Regions from separate parts of the Modestobacter sp. VKM Ac-2978 genome, predicted to be linked through region 1. Evidence: predicted binding sites of a transcription regulator. Region 1 holds the regulator's gene; the other holds the start of a gene.
The links. Region 1 encodes LexA, which represses DNA repair genes until DNA is damaged. Its sites were predicted from a motif close to TCGAACANNTGTTCGA; they were not measured.

Region 1 (7,274 bases):
CGCGTCGTTGGCGGCAGCGTGCTTGCGCATGACCCGGGCGTGGGCGTCGGCGTTGCGGGCGTAGCCGTCGTAGGCACCGACGACCCCGGCCAGCTCGGCCGAGCGACGGTAGGCGGTGCCGGTCATCAGCGAGGTGATGGCGGCGGCCAGGGACTGCCCGCCGCGGGAGTCGTAGGCGTGGCCGGTGGCCATGAGCATCGCGCCGAGGTTGGCGTACCCGATGCCCAGCTGGCGGTAGGCCCGGGTGGTCTCGCCGATCGGGTCGGTCGGGAAGTCGGCGAAGCAGATCGAGATGTCCATCGCGGTGATGATCAGCTCGACGGCCTTGACGAAGTTCTTGGAGTCGAAGGTGCCGTCGTCCTTGAGGAACTTCATGAGGTTCAGCGACGCCAGGTTGCACGAGCTGTTGTCCAGGCTCATGTACTCCGAGCAGGGGTTCGAGGCGTTGATCCGCCCCGTCTCGGGGTTGGTGTGCCAGTCGTTGATGGTGTCGTCGTACTGGATGCCCGGGTCGGCGCACTCCCAGGCCGCCTTGGTGACCTTGCCGAACAGCTCACGGGCGTCGACGGTCTCGATCACCGAGCCGTCGCCGCGGGCCCGCAGCCCGAAGTCGGTGCCCTCCTCGACCGCGCGCATGAACTCGTCGTTGACCCGGACGGAGTTGTTGGCGTTCTGGTACTGGACGCTGGTGATGTCCTTGCCGCCCAGGTCCATGTCGTACCCGGCGTCCCGCAGCGCGCGGATCTTGTCCTCCTCGCGCGCCTTGGTCTCGATGAACTCCTCGATGTCGGGGTGGTCGATGTCGAGGACGACCATCTTCGCCGCGCGGCGGGTGGCGCCACCGGACTTGATCGTGCCCGCGGAGGCGTCGGCCCCGCGCATGAAGGAGACCGGCCCGGAGGCGGTGCCACCGGAGGAGAGCAGCTCCTTGGAGGAGCGGATGCGGGAGAGGTTCAGCCCGGCACCCGAGCCGCCCTTGAAGATCAGGCCCTCTTCCCGGTACCAGTTCAGGATCGAGTCCATCTGGTCGTCGACGGCCAGGATGAAGCAGGCGCTGACCTGCTGCGGGGAGGCCGTGCCCACGTTGAACCAGACGGGCGAGTTGAAGCTGAACACCTGGTGCAGCAGCATCCAGGTCAGCTCGTGCTCGAAGACCTCGGCGTCGCCCTCGCTGGCGAAGTAGTCGTGCTCACGGCCGGCCGCGCCGTAGGTCAGGACGACCCGGTCGATGAGCTGCCGCAGGCTCGTCTCGCGCTGCGAGCTGCCGACCGCACCCCGGAAGTACTTGGTGGTGACGATGTTGGTGGCGTTGATGCTCCACTCGGCCGGGAACTCGACCCCACGCTGCTCGAAGTTGATCGAGCCGTCCCGCCAGTTGGTCATGACGACGTCGCGGCGCTCCCACACGACCTCGTCGTAGGGGTGCACCCCCGCGGTGGTGAACACGCGCTTGACCTTCAGGCCCTTCCCCCGGCTGGGGGCCTTGGCGGTGCGGCGGTTCCGGCTGGTGGTGAGGCGGTCAGCTGTCTCGGTCATCGTGCGAGGGCTCCCTGGGTCGGACTGGTGCGGTGGTGCGGGCGGAGCGGCTGGGGAAGCCGGCGGGTGCCGGAGCCGGGTCGTGCGGTCTCCTCGTCGAGACCTGTCTAGCGGAGGGGTCGGACAGTTCTCACGGGCCGGCGGCGCTGCCGGTGTCGGCCGGTCGCGGCCGCTCGGGGGCTCGCCGGCGGGTGGTGGTCCCGGTCGCGGGGCTCCCGGTCGCGGGGGTCTCCTGGTCGCCGTCGACCGCGTCGCGCTCGACGGGTGGCGCGTCACCGGCGCGGGCAGTGCTCCGGGCCGGTGCGGCGCGCAGCTCGGCGATCTCCTTCTCGAAGTCGGCGACCGAGGAGAAGCTGCGGTAGACGCTGGCGAAGCGGAGGTAGGCGACCTCGTCGAGATCGCGCAGCGGGCCGAGGATGGCCAGGCCGACCTCGTGGCTGGGGATCTCGGCGCAGCCGGTGGCGCGTACCGCGTCCTCGACCTGCTGGGCCAGCAGGGCCAGTTGGTGCTCGTCGACCGGCCGCCCCTGGCACGCCCGCCGCACCCCGGCGACGACCTTGCCCCGGGCGAAGGGCTCGCTCACGCCGCTGCGCTTGACGACGGCGAGGACCGCCTCCTCCACCGTGGTGAAGCGGCGTCCACAGCCCGGGCAGGAGCGTCGACGGCGGGTGGTCGCCCCCTCGTCGGTCTCCCGCGAGTCGATGACCCGGCTGTCGGGGTTGTGGCAGAAGGGACAACGCATGTCGATCTCCTCCTTCCCGAGGTGTCGCGCAGGGTCTCGCCGCGGCGTCGTGACACCGTGACCGGGCCCCGACCCGATGGCCGTGCTGTGGACTGGGCCGGGGACATCCGGTGGATGCGCCGGGGACAACGTGTGGAACGACTGTGGATGGCTTACAGCTCTGTAACTACTAGATGTTGTGGTGGAACCGTACGACCACCCCTACAGGTGTGCAAGCCCTGGCGAGCGTGTCGTCTTCCGCATCTGACCCGGGCGCCCCTCGGAGCCCCTCCCGCCACAACCACCGGCGCCTCGGTCGGGCCCTTCGCACCGAGGTGGACACCGGTGCGCCGCCGGTCAGGGCAGCTCGAGCACCTGACCGGGGACGAGGTCGACGTCGGAGAGGCCGTTCACGTCCAGGAGCGCGTCGACGACCGCGCGACGGTCCTCCTCCGGCGCGATCTCGCCGGCGATCGACCACAGGGTGTCCCCGGACTGGACGACGACCGTCGTCGAGCCGGCCAGCTCGAGGCCGCCGCCGGGGCCGCCGGACTCGGCGGCGAACGTCGCCGCGGCGACGGACACCCCGAAGGCGATGGACAGCCCGGCGACCACTCGCCGCCCGCGCCGGGTCAGCCGCAACGGCGCCTGTCTACCCGAGGCGGCCCCACCGCCGCCCCCTCCCGTGCGCCTCGCGCAGCCGGCGGCGCCCCCGCCCGCAACGCCGACCCGCCGACCAGGGCGCACGTCGGGATGCCCGGGACCCCACAGGGCCGCCGCAGGGCGAACCGCCCGGGGCAGGGGTGCAGGCCGACCGCGCACCACGGACCCGGGCGAGTGCGCCACCTGGCGCGCCCCCGGGAACGGGAGCACGACCGCCATCGAGGCCGGGGCGGCCACGGGGAGCTCGAGCTGCGAACTGGCCATCGGGGTGCTCCAGAGGTCTCGCGGTACCGGGTGGTCGAACAGGCGTTCGAACGGAACGTCTGGGCGATGTCTACCGCACACCCCCGACAGGAACACGCCGACACGGCGACTTCTTCGAACAGGTGTTTGAACGGAGAGGCCTGAGGCGATACGGTTCCGAGGCGATCGAGGACGGCGTCCGCGGTCCCGGCTCGCCGTGGCGACACGGCCGTCGGTACGGCAGGACGCCACCGGGAACTGCTGCCGAGGCAGCCGGACGAGGAGGACACATGGCGGTCGACGGCCCGAAGGCGCGCGGCGGCAAGAGCCCTTCGCGGCGTGGAGCGTCCAGCCCGGCACCCGCCGACGGCGCAGCGCCCACGGCTGCGGCGGGGGCGGGAGCAGCGGTGCGGGAGTTCCCCGACCGGGCCGCCGACGGCGACGGACTGACCCAGCGGCAGCGCCGGGTGCTCGAGGTCATCCGTGACTCGATCGAGCGCCGCGGCTACCCGCCCTCGGTCCGCGAGATCGGTGAGGCGGTCGGTCTCTCCTCCGCCTCGTCCGTGGCCCACCAGTTGTCGGTGCTGCAGCGCAAGGGCTGGCTGCGCCGTGATCCGAACCGGCCGCGCGCACTCGACGTGCGCCTCCCCGGCGACAGCACCGCGACGACGAACGAGGCCACGGCCGAGGCGCTGGCCGGTTCCGGTGCAGCCAGTGGCGTCGACGACGCCACTGCCCCCCGACCCACGTACGTGCCCCTGGTCGGCCGGATCGCCGCCGGCGGTCCGGTGCTGGCCGAGCAGGCGGTCGAGGACGTCTTCCCCCTCCCCCGCGAGCTGGTCGGCGAGGGCACCCTGTTCATGCTGAAGGTCGCGGGTGACTCGATGGTCGACGCGGCGATCTGCGACGGTGACTGGGTCGTCGTCCGGCAGCAGCCGACCGCGGAGAACGGCGAGATCGTCGCCGCGATGATCGACGGCGAGGCGACGGTGAAGACCTACAAGCGGCGCGACGGGCACGTGTGGCTGATGCCGCACAACGCCGCGTACGAGCCCATCCCGGGTGACGACGCCACGGTCCTCGGCCGGGTCGTCACCGTCCTGCGCCGGGTCTGACCTCGGGCACGGGAGCCGTGCTCAGGCCGGGTTCCGCCGGAGCTTGCCGCCGACCCACACGAGCACGGTGGCCACGGCCGCGGCGATGAGACCGGCGGTCAGCGGCTCGACCCCACCGGCGGTCGCCAGCGACCCGGCGGCGGCCTCGGTTGGCTCCGCCGGGGCCGTCCCCGCCAGGTCACCGGTGGCCGGCACCTGGGTGACCACCGCAGGGAGTCCCTCGCCGGCGACGAGCAGGTCCCGGTCGTTCGCCGCGAAGGCGATGGCCTCGCCCTGGGGGGCCTCCGGCAACGCCACCCGCACCGGGGGCCCGGCCAACGCCCCGGCGACGTCGGAGCCGCTCAACGGCCAGACATAGGCGTCGGTGTAGGTCCGCAAGGCGATCCGCGAGCCGTCCGACGACACGGCGCCACCGGTGACCAGCAGCTGGCCGGCCCGGCCCACCGGGCCGCCCGGTGTGCCGGTCAACGTGAACCCGAGCGCCGCCACCTTGCTCATCGGCACGGTGGCTCCGTCGCCGAGGGGCGCATCCGGGCGGTACACGGAGCTGGCGCCCAACACCTCCTTGGTCACCAGGTACGGGGTGCCGTCGGGCGCGAGCAGGAGGGCCTCCGCGTCGTGCGGACCGTCGGGGTAGGTGAGCCTGGTCAGCACGGTGGTCCCGTCGGGGCGCAGACCGATCAGCGCCACCGTCTCCCGGCTCTGCGCGTTGTCCCCGATGTCGGCGAGCCAGATGGTCCCGTCGGCGGCGAGGGCGAGGTCCTCGGGGTCGTACGGGTCGACCTCCGCCGTGCGCACCTCGCCCACCGCACAGGCTCCGTCGAGCACCAGCACCTCGGCGCGGTCGCCGCCGTCGTTCATCGCGAGCATCGACTCCCCGGCGCCGGCCAGGCCGGAGAGCTCCGGGAGCCGCGGGTCGGTGATCTCGCACCGGGTGGTCGGCTCGCCGTAGGGAGCGGTCCCGTCGTCGGCGGTCGCCGACCCGGCAGGCAGCAGTGCGACCAGCAGGCCGACGGGCGCACAGAGGACGGCGCCGGCCGTCGTCCTGCGGCGGGTGGCGCGGCTACGCCTGGGATCGGCCGACTCTGGCACGAACCCAGCGTGACATCGCGACAGCGTCCAGTGCGTGAACCACGCCCAACAGCAGCAGTCCGACCGCGAGCCCGACCACCGCGTCGGTGACCCAGTGGAAGTCCAGCGCCACCATGGCCACACCCGTCGCCACCGGCCCCAGCACGCTGAGCAGCCAGGTGGCCCGCTGCACGCCCGCGGGCAGGCCGAACTCGACGGCCTGCCATCGGGCCACCCCCCACATGAGGACGGCGTTCGCCACGTGCCCCGAGGGGTAGCTGGCCCCGTCCGTGTGGAAGAACGACCCGGGGAAGGCCGGGGCCGTACGACCGGTGCCCCACTTGAACGCGTAGACCACGGTGGTGAGCAGGGCCAGCGCGACGACCACCCGGACCAGCGGCACCAGCGTCCGCTGCCGCACGGCGAGCCACCCGACCAGCCCGGCCAGCACCACCAGGATCGTCACCCGCCCGCCGATCTGGGTGACGACCCAGATCGGCCAGTAGGCCCACGAGTCCCGCAGCGCCCACACACTGGTCACCTCGGAGACCCGCAGGTCCATCCGTTCCAGCCACCCGCGGCTGAGCAGGTTGACGGTGACCGCGACGGTGACGAGGGCGGCGAGGACGAGCAGCCACCACGGCGGCCGGCCCACCCCGACCACCGGTGCGACCGGTCGATCGGCAGCGGTCGCCGTCCGGTCCACCGCTCCCCTGGTCATCGCGTCACGGTACCGGGGCCGTGACCTGGTCGTGATCCGCCGGGCTGTCCGCTCGCCCCGCTGCCGGAGCCCGGCACGAACGTGCGAGCGGCAGCGGGGCCCTCCGTCAGTCCTCGGTGGCCGGCGCGGTGAAATCGTCGAGCTGGGCGGCCAGGCCGGCGTTGACGCGCGCGGTCAGCCGGGTCCCGGTGGCCTCGTGCGCCTCCTCGACGACCTCGCCGTCCCGGTGCACCCGGGCGACCAGGTCACCCCGGTCGTAGGGCACCAGCACCTCGACGTCGATGTGCGGGTGCGGCAGCCGCTGGGCGATCACGTCGCGCAGCGCCTCGATGCCCTCGCCGGTCCGGGCCGAGACCCACATCGCCCCGGGGAGCGCCTGGCGCAGCGCCAGCATGTCCTCCTCGGTCATCGCGTCGACCTTGTTGACGACGATCAGCTCCGGGACGGCGGACGCGTCGATCTCGTTGAGCACCGTGTGCACGGCGTCGATCTGGCCCAGCGGGTCGGAGTCGGAACCGTCGACGACGTGCACGAGCAGATCGGCGTCGGCCACCTCCTCCAGCGTGGAGCGGAACGCGTCGACCAGCTGGTGCGGCAGGTGGCGCACGAAGCCGACGGTGTCGGTCATCGTGTACTCGCGCCCCTCGGGCGTCTGCGCGCGACGGACCGTCGGGTCCAGGGTGGCGAACAGCGCGTCCTGGACCAGCACGCCGGCCCCGGTGAGCTGGTTGAGCAGGCTGGACTTGCCGGCGTTCGTGTAGCCGGCGATCGCCACGCTCGGCGTCGCGTTGCGGTCGCGGGAGTTGCGCTGCGTCGTCCGGGCGGTCGCCATCCCGGCGATCTCCTTGCGGAGCTTGCTCACCCGGGAGCGGATCCGGCGGCGGTCGGTCTCGATCTTGGTCTCACCCGGACCACGGGTGCCGATGCCGCCACCGCCGGCGACCCGACCACCGGCCTGCCGGCTCAGCGACTCACCCCAGCCACGCAGCCGGGGCAGCATGTACTGCATCTGGGCCAGCTCGACCTGGGCCTTGCCCTCCCGGCTGGTGGCGTGCTGGGCGAAGATGTCCAGGATCAGGGCGGTCCGGTCGACCACCTTGACCTTGAGCACCTTCTCCAGCTGGTTGAGCTGGCCGGGGGCCAGCTCCCCGTCGCAGATCACGGTGTCCGCGCCGGTGGCGGCGACGACCTCGCGCAGCTCGGC
Region 2 (7,274 bases), on a different contig from region 1:
CCGGGCTGACCACGATGAGCCAGCAGATCGGCATCACCCTCGGCACGCCGGTGATGAGCGCCGTCGTCACCGCGGTGGTGCTCGGTGGCTCCGGCGTGCTCGACGGGGTGACGACGGCGATCGCGGTCAACGGTGCGCTGTGCCTGCTCGGCGCGGCGGTCGTGGCGGCGCGCCTCGGCCGGCGGTCGGCGCATCGCCGGTGACCTCTACCCGGGCGATGGCGTGGCGTGGGGCGGCATCGGCGTGTGGCATGCGTCCTGTCGGGGACGGAAGGGGGTCAGCCGCACACGCTGACCCCCTTCGAGGAAGCTCGCGCTTCAGCTGACCCGGGAAGCTGCAGAGTGGATCGCGTTCGCGAGGTCGCGAGGACGGCTCCACATGGGCCAGTGCCCGGTGGGGAGGTCGATGACGTCGAGCTGCTCGAGGTTGGCGACCTCGGCGAACATGGGGTGTCCTGCGCGGGCCAGCTCCAGCAGCTGCGCGCTCGGGATCGAGCAGCACACGATCGTGGTCGCGACACTCAGTCGTGCATCGTTCGTGAGCTCCACGGGCTGACGGAGCACGGGACCGGGCTCGGGGACAGCCCTGGCCCGAAAGCGCTCGAGGACCTCCGGGCTCAGGCCCTCGAGGCTGGCTTGCTCCCCGAGGACGTCGAAGGGCGGCAGCGGCAGCTCCTGCAGTGCTCCCGGCACGTCCGGAGCGAAGACACCCCCTGGCACCACCGGCCCGGAGTCGACCCACACCACCCGGTGGACGAGCTCAGGGTGCCGGTCCAGCACGAGACTGACCGGGGCGTTGGCCCCACTGTGAGCGACCAGAACCGCCGGCTGGTCCTCGCAGACCCCGGCCTGCGCCATGGTCTGCTCGATCGCCGCTGCTTGATCGTCGAGGGTCTTGGACGAACGCTCGGGGTCCTGCTCGTCCAGTCCGGGGAGCGTCATCGGGATCGCACGCCAGTCGTCGGCTGTCAGGTGTTCCAGCACCTCATCCCATGCCCAGGCGCCCAGCCAGTGGCCGGCGATCAGGATGGTGGTCGGGCTGCTCGTCGTTGTCGCCATGCCCCGATGCTCCGGGGTCGTCTGGACAGCTGTATGTCACGATTTCTGTCATGAATTCCGCCGAGTTCGGACAGTGAAGCGAGCGGAACGGCTCCACGCCCTGTCCGAGATGCTGCGCCGCAACGGCGCGCGAGGCTGCACCGCCGGGCGGCTGGCGACCGAGTTCGACGTGTCCGTGCGAACGGTCAAGAGAGACCTCGCTGCGCTGGAAAACAGCGGCGCGCCGATCTGGTCACGTCCCGGGCCCGGCGGTGGCTACGGATTGACCACAGGCGGGTCCCTGCCGCCCGTCAGTCTCTCCCCGGCCCAGGCGGTGGCGCTCCTGGCGGCTGTCTCCGCTGCACCCGACGCCCCCTACGGCGATCTGGCCTCAGCTGCGGTCCAGAAGATCGTGGATGTCCTCGATCCCAGGACCCGAGCGAAGGCCGACGAGCTGGCGCGCCGCGTCTGGGTCAACGCGCCACCCTCCAGATCGCGCGCTGTCACGTCAGCGCTCGAGGCGGCGATGGCCGAGCAACGAGTGATCCGGATCCGCTACACCTCGAGCGACGGCACCACGACCACCCGCGACGTCGAACCCGTGTTGTTCGCCTCCACGAACGGCCAGTGGCACCTGATCGGCTGGTGCCGGCTGCGCAACGCCATGCGGTGGTTCACCGTGTCCCGCATCAAGCAGGCCAGCACGACCACGATCGCCTGCGGCAGCCACACGATCGACGAGGTCGGGACACCCCCAGCGAACGCCAGACCCGTACACGGCCCCAGCGACTGATCTGTTCGATCAACGTGTCCGGTCAGGACGACTAGCGTGCCGGCATGGACAGCCAAGTCGGCGGGGTGTCGGTCCACCACGTCGAGCACGGGACCGGCCCGCCGCTCGTCGCGCTGCACGGTGCCGGCGTCGACCACCGGGAGATCGAGGCGGCGGTCGAGGCCGTCGTCCCGGACGTCGGACTGCGCCGCGTCTACCCGGACCTGCCCGGGATGGGGCGTTCGACGGCCGACGGCCTGACCAGCAACGACGACGTCGTCACGCTGCTCGCCGGCTTCGTCGAGCAGCTGGCCGGCGAACCGGTGCTGCTGCTCGGGCACTCCTACGGCGCCTACCTGGCCCGGGGTCTGGCGGCCCGCCGGCCGGACCTCGTGCGCGGCCTCGCGCTGGTGTGCCCGCTCGGCGAGCGGACCGGACAGGTGCCCGAGCACGAGGTGGTCCGCCAGGACGACGACGCCCATGACGAGCTCGCGCCGGAGCAGCGAGCGGAGTTCGACGAGTACTTCGTGGTCCGCACCCGGGCGACCGCCCGCCGCTACCGCGACCACGTCGTGCCGGGCACGACGCTGGTCGACGAAGCCGCGTTGGAGCGGGTCTTCGCGGGGTGGTCGATCGACCTGGGCGCGGGCGGCTACGACGGGCCCACGCTCATCGTCGCCGGCCGCCGCGACTCCACGGTCGGCTGGGCCGACGCGGTCGGGCTGCTGGGCGACCACCCGCACGCCACCCTGGCGGTAGTGGACGGCGCCGGCCACGCGCTGGTGCATGAGCGGCCCGAGGTCTTCGGCGCGCTGCTCCGCGAGTGGATCGACCGCGCCCGCCCGGACGTCAGTCCCTGACGGGGCACTGCAGGTTGATCGGGTTGCCGTCCGGGTCGGTCACGTGGGCCACCCGCATGCCCCACGCCATGTCCGTCGGCCCTCCGGTGACCGCGCCGCCGTGCGAGCGGACCGAGTCCAGGAGCGCGTCGACGTCGTCGACGCCGATGCCCAGCAGGGTCCGGTTGCCGGCGGGTGGCTCGGCCTCCCGGACGAGCCCCAGCACCGAGTCACCGATGCGCAGGCTGAGGAAGAACGGCGGGTCGCCGTCGTCCTCCGGCGGGGTCTGCTCGACCACGTGAGCGTTCAGTACTCCGACGTAGAAGTCCCTCAGGCGTTCCGGGTCAGCGGTGAGGATCATGGGCAGGATCGTGGGCATGGGGTCTCCTCCGGGGGTCGGTCGCCTCGCAGCACTGACTCCGGGATGGTGGGGAAGTCATCGGCCCGGCCGTCAGCGGGAGTTGAGCCGGGCCGCCTGGCGCGTCAGGTGGTCGCGCTCGGCTGCGTTGCCCGCCAGGGCGGCCGCCTCGGCGTAGAGCCGCGCCGCCGCCGTCCGGTCGCCGTCCTTCTCGTGCAGGTACGCCTGGACGGCGGCGAAGCGGGGGACCGAGGCGTCCACCGAGGCGAGCGCTGCCAGGCCGGCGCGCGGACCGTCCGCCTCGCCGACGGCGACCGCGCGGTTGAGCCGCACCACCGGGCTACCGGTCAGCCGGACCAGCTCGTCGTACCACTCCACGATCTGCACCCAGTCGGTCTCCGCGGCCGACCGCGCGTCGGCGTGCAGCGCCGCGATCGCGGCCTGGGCCTGGTACTCGCCCAGCCGGTCCCGAGCCAGGGCTGCCTGCAGCACCTGGACCCCCTCGCTGATCAGCGCGATGTCCCACCGGTCGCGGTCCTGCTCGGCGAGCGGCACCAGGCTGCCGTCGGGCGCGGTCCGGGCGGCCCGCCGCGCGTGGTGGAGCAGCATCAGGGCGAGCAGCCCCGCCACCTCCGGGTGGTCGACGGAGGCCGCGAGCTGCCGGGTGAGCCGGATCGCCTCCGCAGCCAGGTCGACATCCCCGGAGTAGCCCTCGTTGAACACCAGGTACAGCACGCGCAGCACGGTGGCGACGTCGCCGGGCTCGTTGAAGTGGACGTCGGACACGGTGCGCTTGGCCCGGCTGATCCGCTGCGCCATCGTCGCCTCGGGCACCAGGTAGGCCGCGGCGATCTGCCGCGTGGTCAGCCCGCCCACGGCGCGCAGCGTGAGCGCCACCGCCGACGCGGGCGTCAACGCCGGGTGGGCGCAGAGGAAGTACAGCTGCAGCGTGTCGTCCGCCGAGGGCACCGGCCCGGACGGCGGCTCGTCGGCGACGGTCTCCTCCCGGCGACGGCGGGTGGTCTCCGCCCGGGTCGCGTCGAGGAACCGGCGCCAGGCCACGGTGACCAGCCAGCCCGTCGGGTCCCGCGGTGGGGCGGCCGGCCAGCTGCGGACCGCCTCGATCAGCGCCTCCTGGACGGCGTCCTCGGCCGCCGCGAAGTCGGCTCCGCGACGGACGAGGACGCCGAGCACGCCCGGCACCAGGCTGCGCACCAGGACGTCGTCCACCGGTGGGGTCACTCGGTGATGGTGGGGGGCGCGCCCAGGAACGGGCGCAGCTCGAGCCACTCGTGGATCGGCCGGCCGCCCGCACCTGGCGCGGCCGACAGCTCGCCTGCCAGCTCGACGGCGCGCTGGTGGCTGTCGACGTCGATGACCATCCAGCCGGCGATGAGGTCCTTCGTCTCCGCGAACGGCCCGTCGGTCACCGGCGGGCGGCCCTCGCCGTCGTACCGGACCCACGACCCCTCGGGGGCCAGTGCCTGACCGTCGACGAACTCGCCGGTCTCCTCGAGCTTCGCCGCGAAGTCCTCCATGTACTGGATGTGGGCGGAGACCTCGTCGGGGGTCCACTGGTCCATCGGGACGTCGTTCACCGCAGCCGGGGCGCCGCGGTAGTGCTTGAGCAGCAGGTACTTGGCCATCGTGGTTCTCCTCGCTGGTGGTGCGGCCATCGTGGCCGCGGACACCCGGGAGACGGAACCGGTCGCGCGTTCTCGACATCGGACGTCGCTCAATGGCGGCGCTCTTGCCGTCGGCCGCTCATCGGGCAGCTGGGCACTGCTTTCTCGCGGCTTGTCAAGGTGCCTCGGACATCTGTGGACAAGCGTCTGACCTGGGGATTCGGGTTGAGCGGCATTCTCGTCCGCGGTAGTATTCGTACACACGTTCGAATGCTGCAGGAGGTGTCGTGAGCGAGTTGATGTCGGCTCTCGATGCCCTCGCGTCGGACGATCTGCACTCGTTCACGGACGGTCAGGTGCTGGACCGGACGGCGATGCTGGTGCAGCTGGTCAATCGCGCCTCGGCGGAGTTGACCCGCACGGTCCGGCGCGCGGAGACCACGCAGGCCGCGGAGCGCGACGGGTTGAAGTCGATGCGGTCGTGGCTGATCGGGCACGTGCGGCTGGCCCCGGCCGAGGCGTCGCGGGTCCTGCGGTCGGGTCGGGCGTTGGAGCACTTCCCGGCGCTGGCCGCTGGTTTCGCTGAGGGGTCGGTGACGGCGGCGCAGATGGACGTGGTCGCTGCTGCGGTGGGGGAGCGTGAGCGGGCCCGGGCTGCCGAGCAGGACGTCGACCTGGGCGCGTTCGATCGGGTGTGGGCGCAGGTGGCGGCCGAGTCGCCGCACCAGTCGCTGGTGGCCGCGGTGCAGGCCTTCGAGGACGCGCTGGACCCCGACGGCCCGGAGCCGGACCCGACGGAGGGGCGGCGGCTGACGATCGCCAAGCACGCCGATGGCAGCGTCACCGGCCGGTTCGACCTGGACGCTGTTGGTGGGGAGAAGGTGCAGGCGGCGATCGAGTCGATCGTGCAGGCCGACCGCCCCCAGGGCGATGAGCGGACCCGAGCTCAGCAGAACGCCGACGCGCTCGTGCAGCTGTGCGACAACCAGCTGGCCTCGGGCAGCCTGCCGATCCTGCGCACCGTGAAGCCGCACGTGGTGGTCGGCATCGACCTCGACGACCTGGTCGACCCCGCGACCGGCGCGGGTGCGGCGGAGCTGGGCTTCGGGGCGACGATCTCCGCCGCCCGGGCCCGCTACCTGGCCTGTGACGGCAGCATCTCCCGGATCGTGATGGGCTCCGACGGGGTCCCGCTGGACCTGGGGAGAGACCACCGGGTGGTCACCCCCGGGCTGCGCAAGGCGGTCGAGCGGCGGGACAAGTCCTGTGTGTTCGCCGGTTGCGGCGCCCCGAGCTGGTGGTGCGACGTCCACCACCTGGTCCACTGGCTGCACGGCGGCGAGACCTCGCTGCAGAACTCAGCGCTGTTGTGCGAACGCCACCACACCAAGGTCCATCACGGGTTCCGGGTCGAACGAGATCCCGGCGGGCGATGGCGTACCTGGCGACCCGACGGCACCGAGATCCTGATCGGACCGCTCCTGCACTGAACTGCCCGGCCCGGTGCTCAGTCGCGCCCGGGCCCCGGCATGCCGCCCGGGTCCCGGCATGCCGCTCGGGTCTCGGCAGCACCGAGCGATGTCCCGGCTGCTACACGGAGTGCGCGGTCGTCGGGTCGAGCGCCTGGCCACCACGGTGCGCTGCCTGAGGATCGGCCGCAGCAGCCCCGGCGATCGTGGAGAGCAGGGCCAGTGACTCGGCCGAGCGGGAACCCGGCTCTGCCTGGTAGACCACCAGCACCTGGTCCTCGGCGTCTGCGACGGAGAACTTGTCGTAGCGCAGCTCCAGGTCACCGACCTGCGGGTGCTGCATCCGGTACACGCCCCCGCCGGGGTGCCGGCGTACGTCGTGGCGGGCCCACAGCCGCCGGAACAGGTCGCTGCGCACCGACAGCTCGCCGACCAGCTCGGCCAGCCGCGGATCGTCGACGTCCGGGCCGGCTGCGCTCCGCAGCACGGCGACCAGGTCGACGGCGGTCGCCTCCAGCTCGGCCGGGGAGCCGAACCTGCCCGGCTCCAGGAGAACGGTCCGCAACAGGTTGGTGCCCGGGGTGAACAGCGGCGTCAGCGCCACGGCCAACCGGTTGGCCGCCAGCACGTCGAGGTGGCGGCCCTGCACGAAGGCGGGCGTGTGGTCCCACGACGCGATGAGCTGGGTGACGCTCGGTCGCACCCGCTCGGCACGGCGCTGCGCGCGCCGGCGGCGGGGTGCCGGGTCCGCCAGGTCGTGCAGGTGCGCGGTCGACGCGCCGTCCAGGCCCAGCGCCCGCGCCACCGCGTCGAGCACCTGCGCCGACGGGTGCCGGTCACGCCCCTGCTCCAAGCGTGTGTAGTACTCGGTGCTCACCCCGGCCAGCATCGCCAGTTCGTCACGGCGCAGCCCGGGCACGCGGCGGTGGTTGGTCACCACGACCCCGACGTCCTCTGGGCGTACCTGCTCTCGCCGGGCACGCAGGTACTCACCGATCAGGTTCTCCGCCACGCCCGAACGGTAGGTCGCCGCGCCACCCACCTGGCTGTCCCTGCCGGCACCCCCCTCACCGGGGGCCTGGTTGCCGGCGCACCGCCTCCCGACGCTGGGCGCATGACACGAACCTGGCTCATCACCGGGGTGAGCAGCGGCTTCGGCCGTCAGCTCACCGAA

Region 2: a site for LexA is predicted at 4,886-4,901, ahead of O2W53_RS03840 (HNH endonuclease signature motif containing protein). Genes of this name have one in related genera too.

The regions. Positions count from the first base shown of each region.
Region 1 is NZ_JAPVBP010000005.1:63,756-71,029, reverse strand. It holds gene O2W53_RS13600 (vitamin B12-dependent ribonucleotide reductase) at 1-1,536, opposite strand, end outside; gene nrdR (transcriptional regulator NrdR) at 1,667-2,278, opposite strand; gene O2W53_RS13590 (LysM peptidoglycan-binding domain-containing protein) at 2,615-2,899, opposite strand; gene lexA (transcriptional repressor LexA) at 3,454-4,278, shown strand; gene O2W53_RS13580 (hypothetical protein) at 4,300-5,370, opposite strand; gene O2W53_RS13575 (phosphatase PAP2 family protein) at 5,342-6,070, opposite strand; gene hflX (GTPase HflX) at 6,177-7,274, opposite strand, start outside.
Region 2 is NZ_JAPVBP010000002.1:3,402-10,675, forward strand. It holds gene O2W53_RS03805 (MFS transporter) at 1-203, shown strand, start outside; gene O2W53_RS03810 (alpha/beta fold hydrolase) at 318-1,058, opposite strand; gene O2W53_RS03815 (helix-turn-helix transcriptional regulator) at 1,057-1,830, shown strand; gene O2W53_RS03820 (alpha/beta fold hydrolase) at 1,875-2,669, shown strand; gene O2W53_RS03825 (VOC family protein) at 2,659-3,027, opposite strand; gene O2W53_RS03830 (RNA polymerase sigma factor) at 3,100-4,248, opposite strand; gene O2W53_RS03835 (YciI family protein) at 4,245-4,652, opposite strand; gene O2W53_RS03840 (HNH endonuclease signature motif containing protein) at 4,919-6,121, shown strand; gene O2W53_RS03845 (helix-turn-helix domain-containing protein) at 6,222-7,112, opposite strand; gene O2W53_RS03850 (SDR family oxidoreductase) at 7,215-7,274, shown strand, end outside.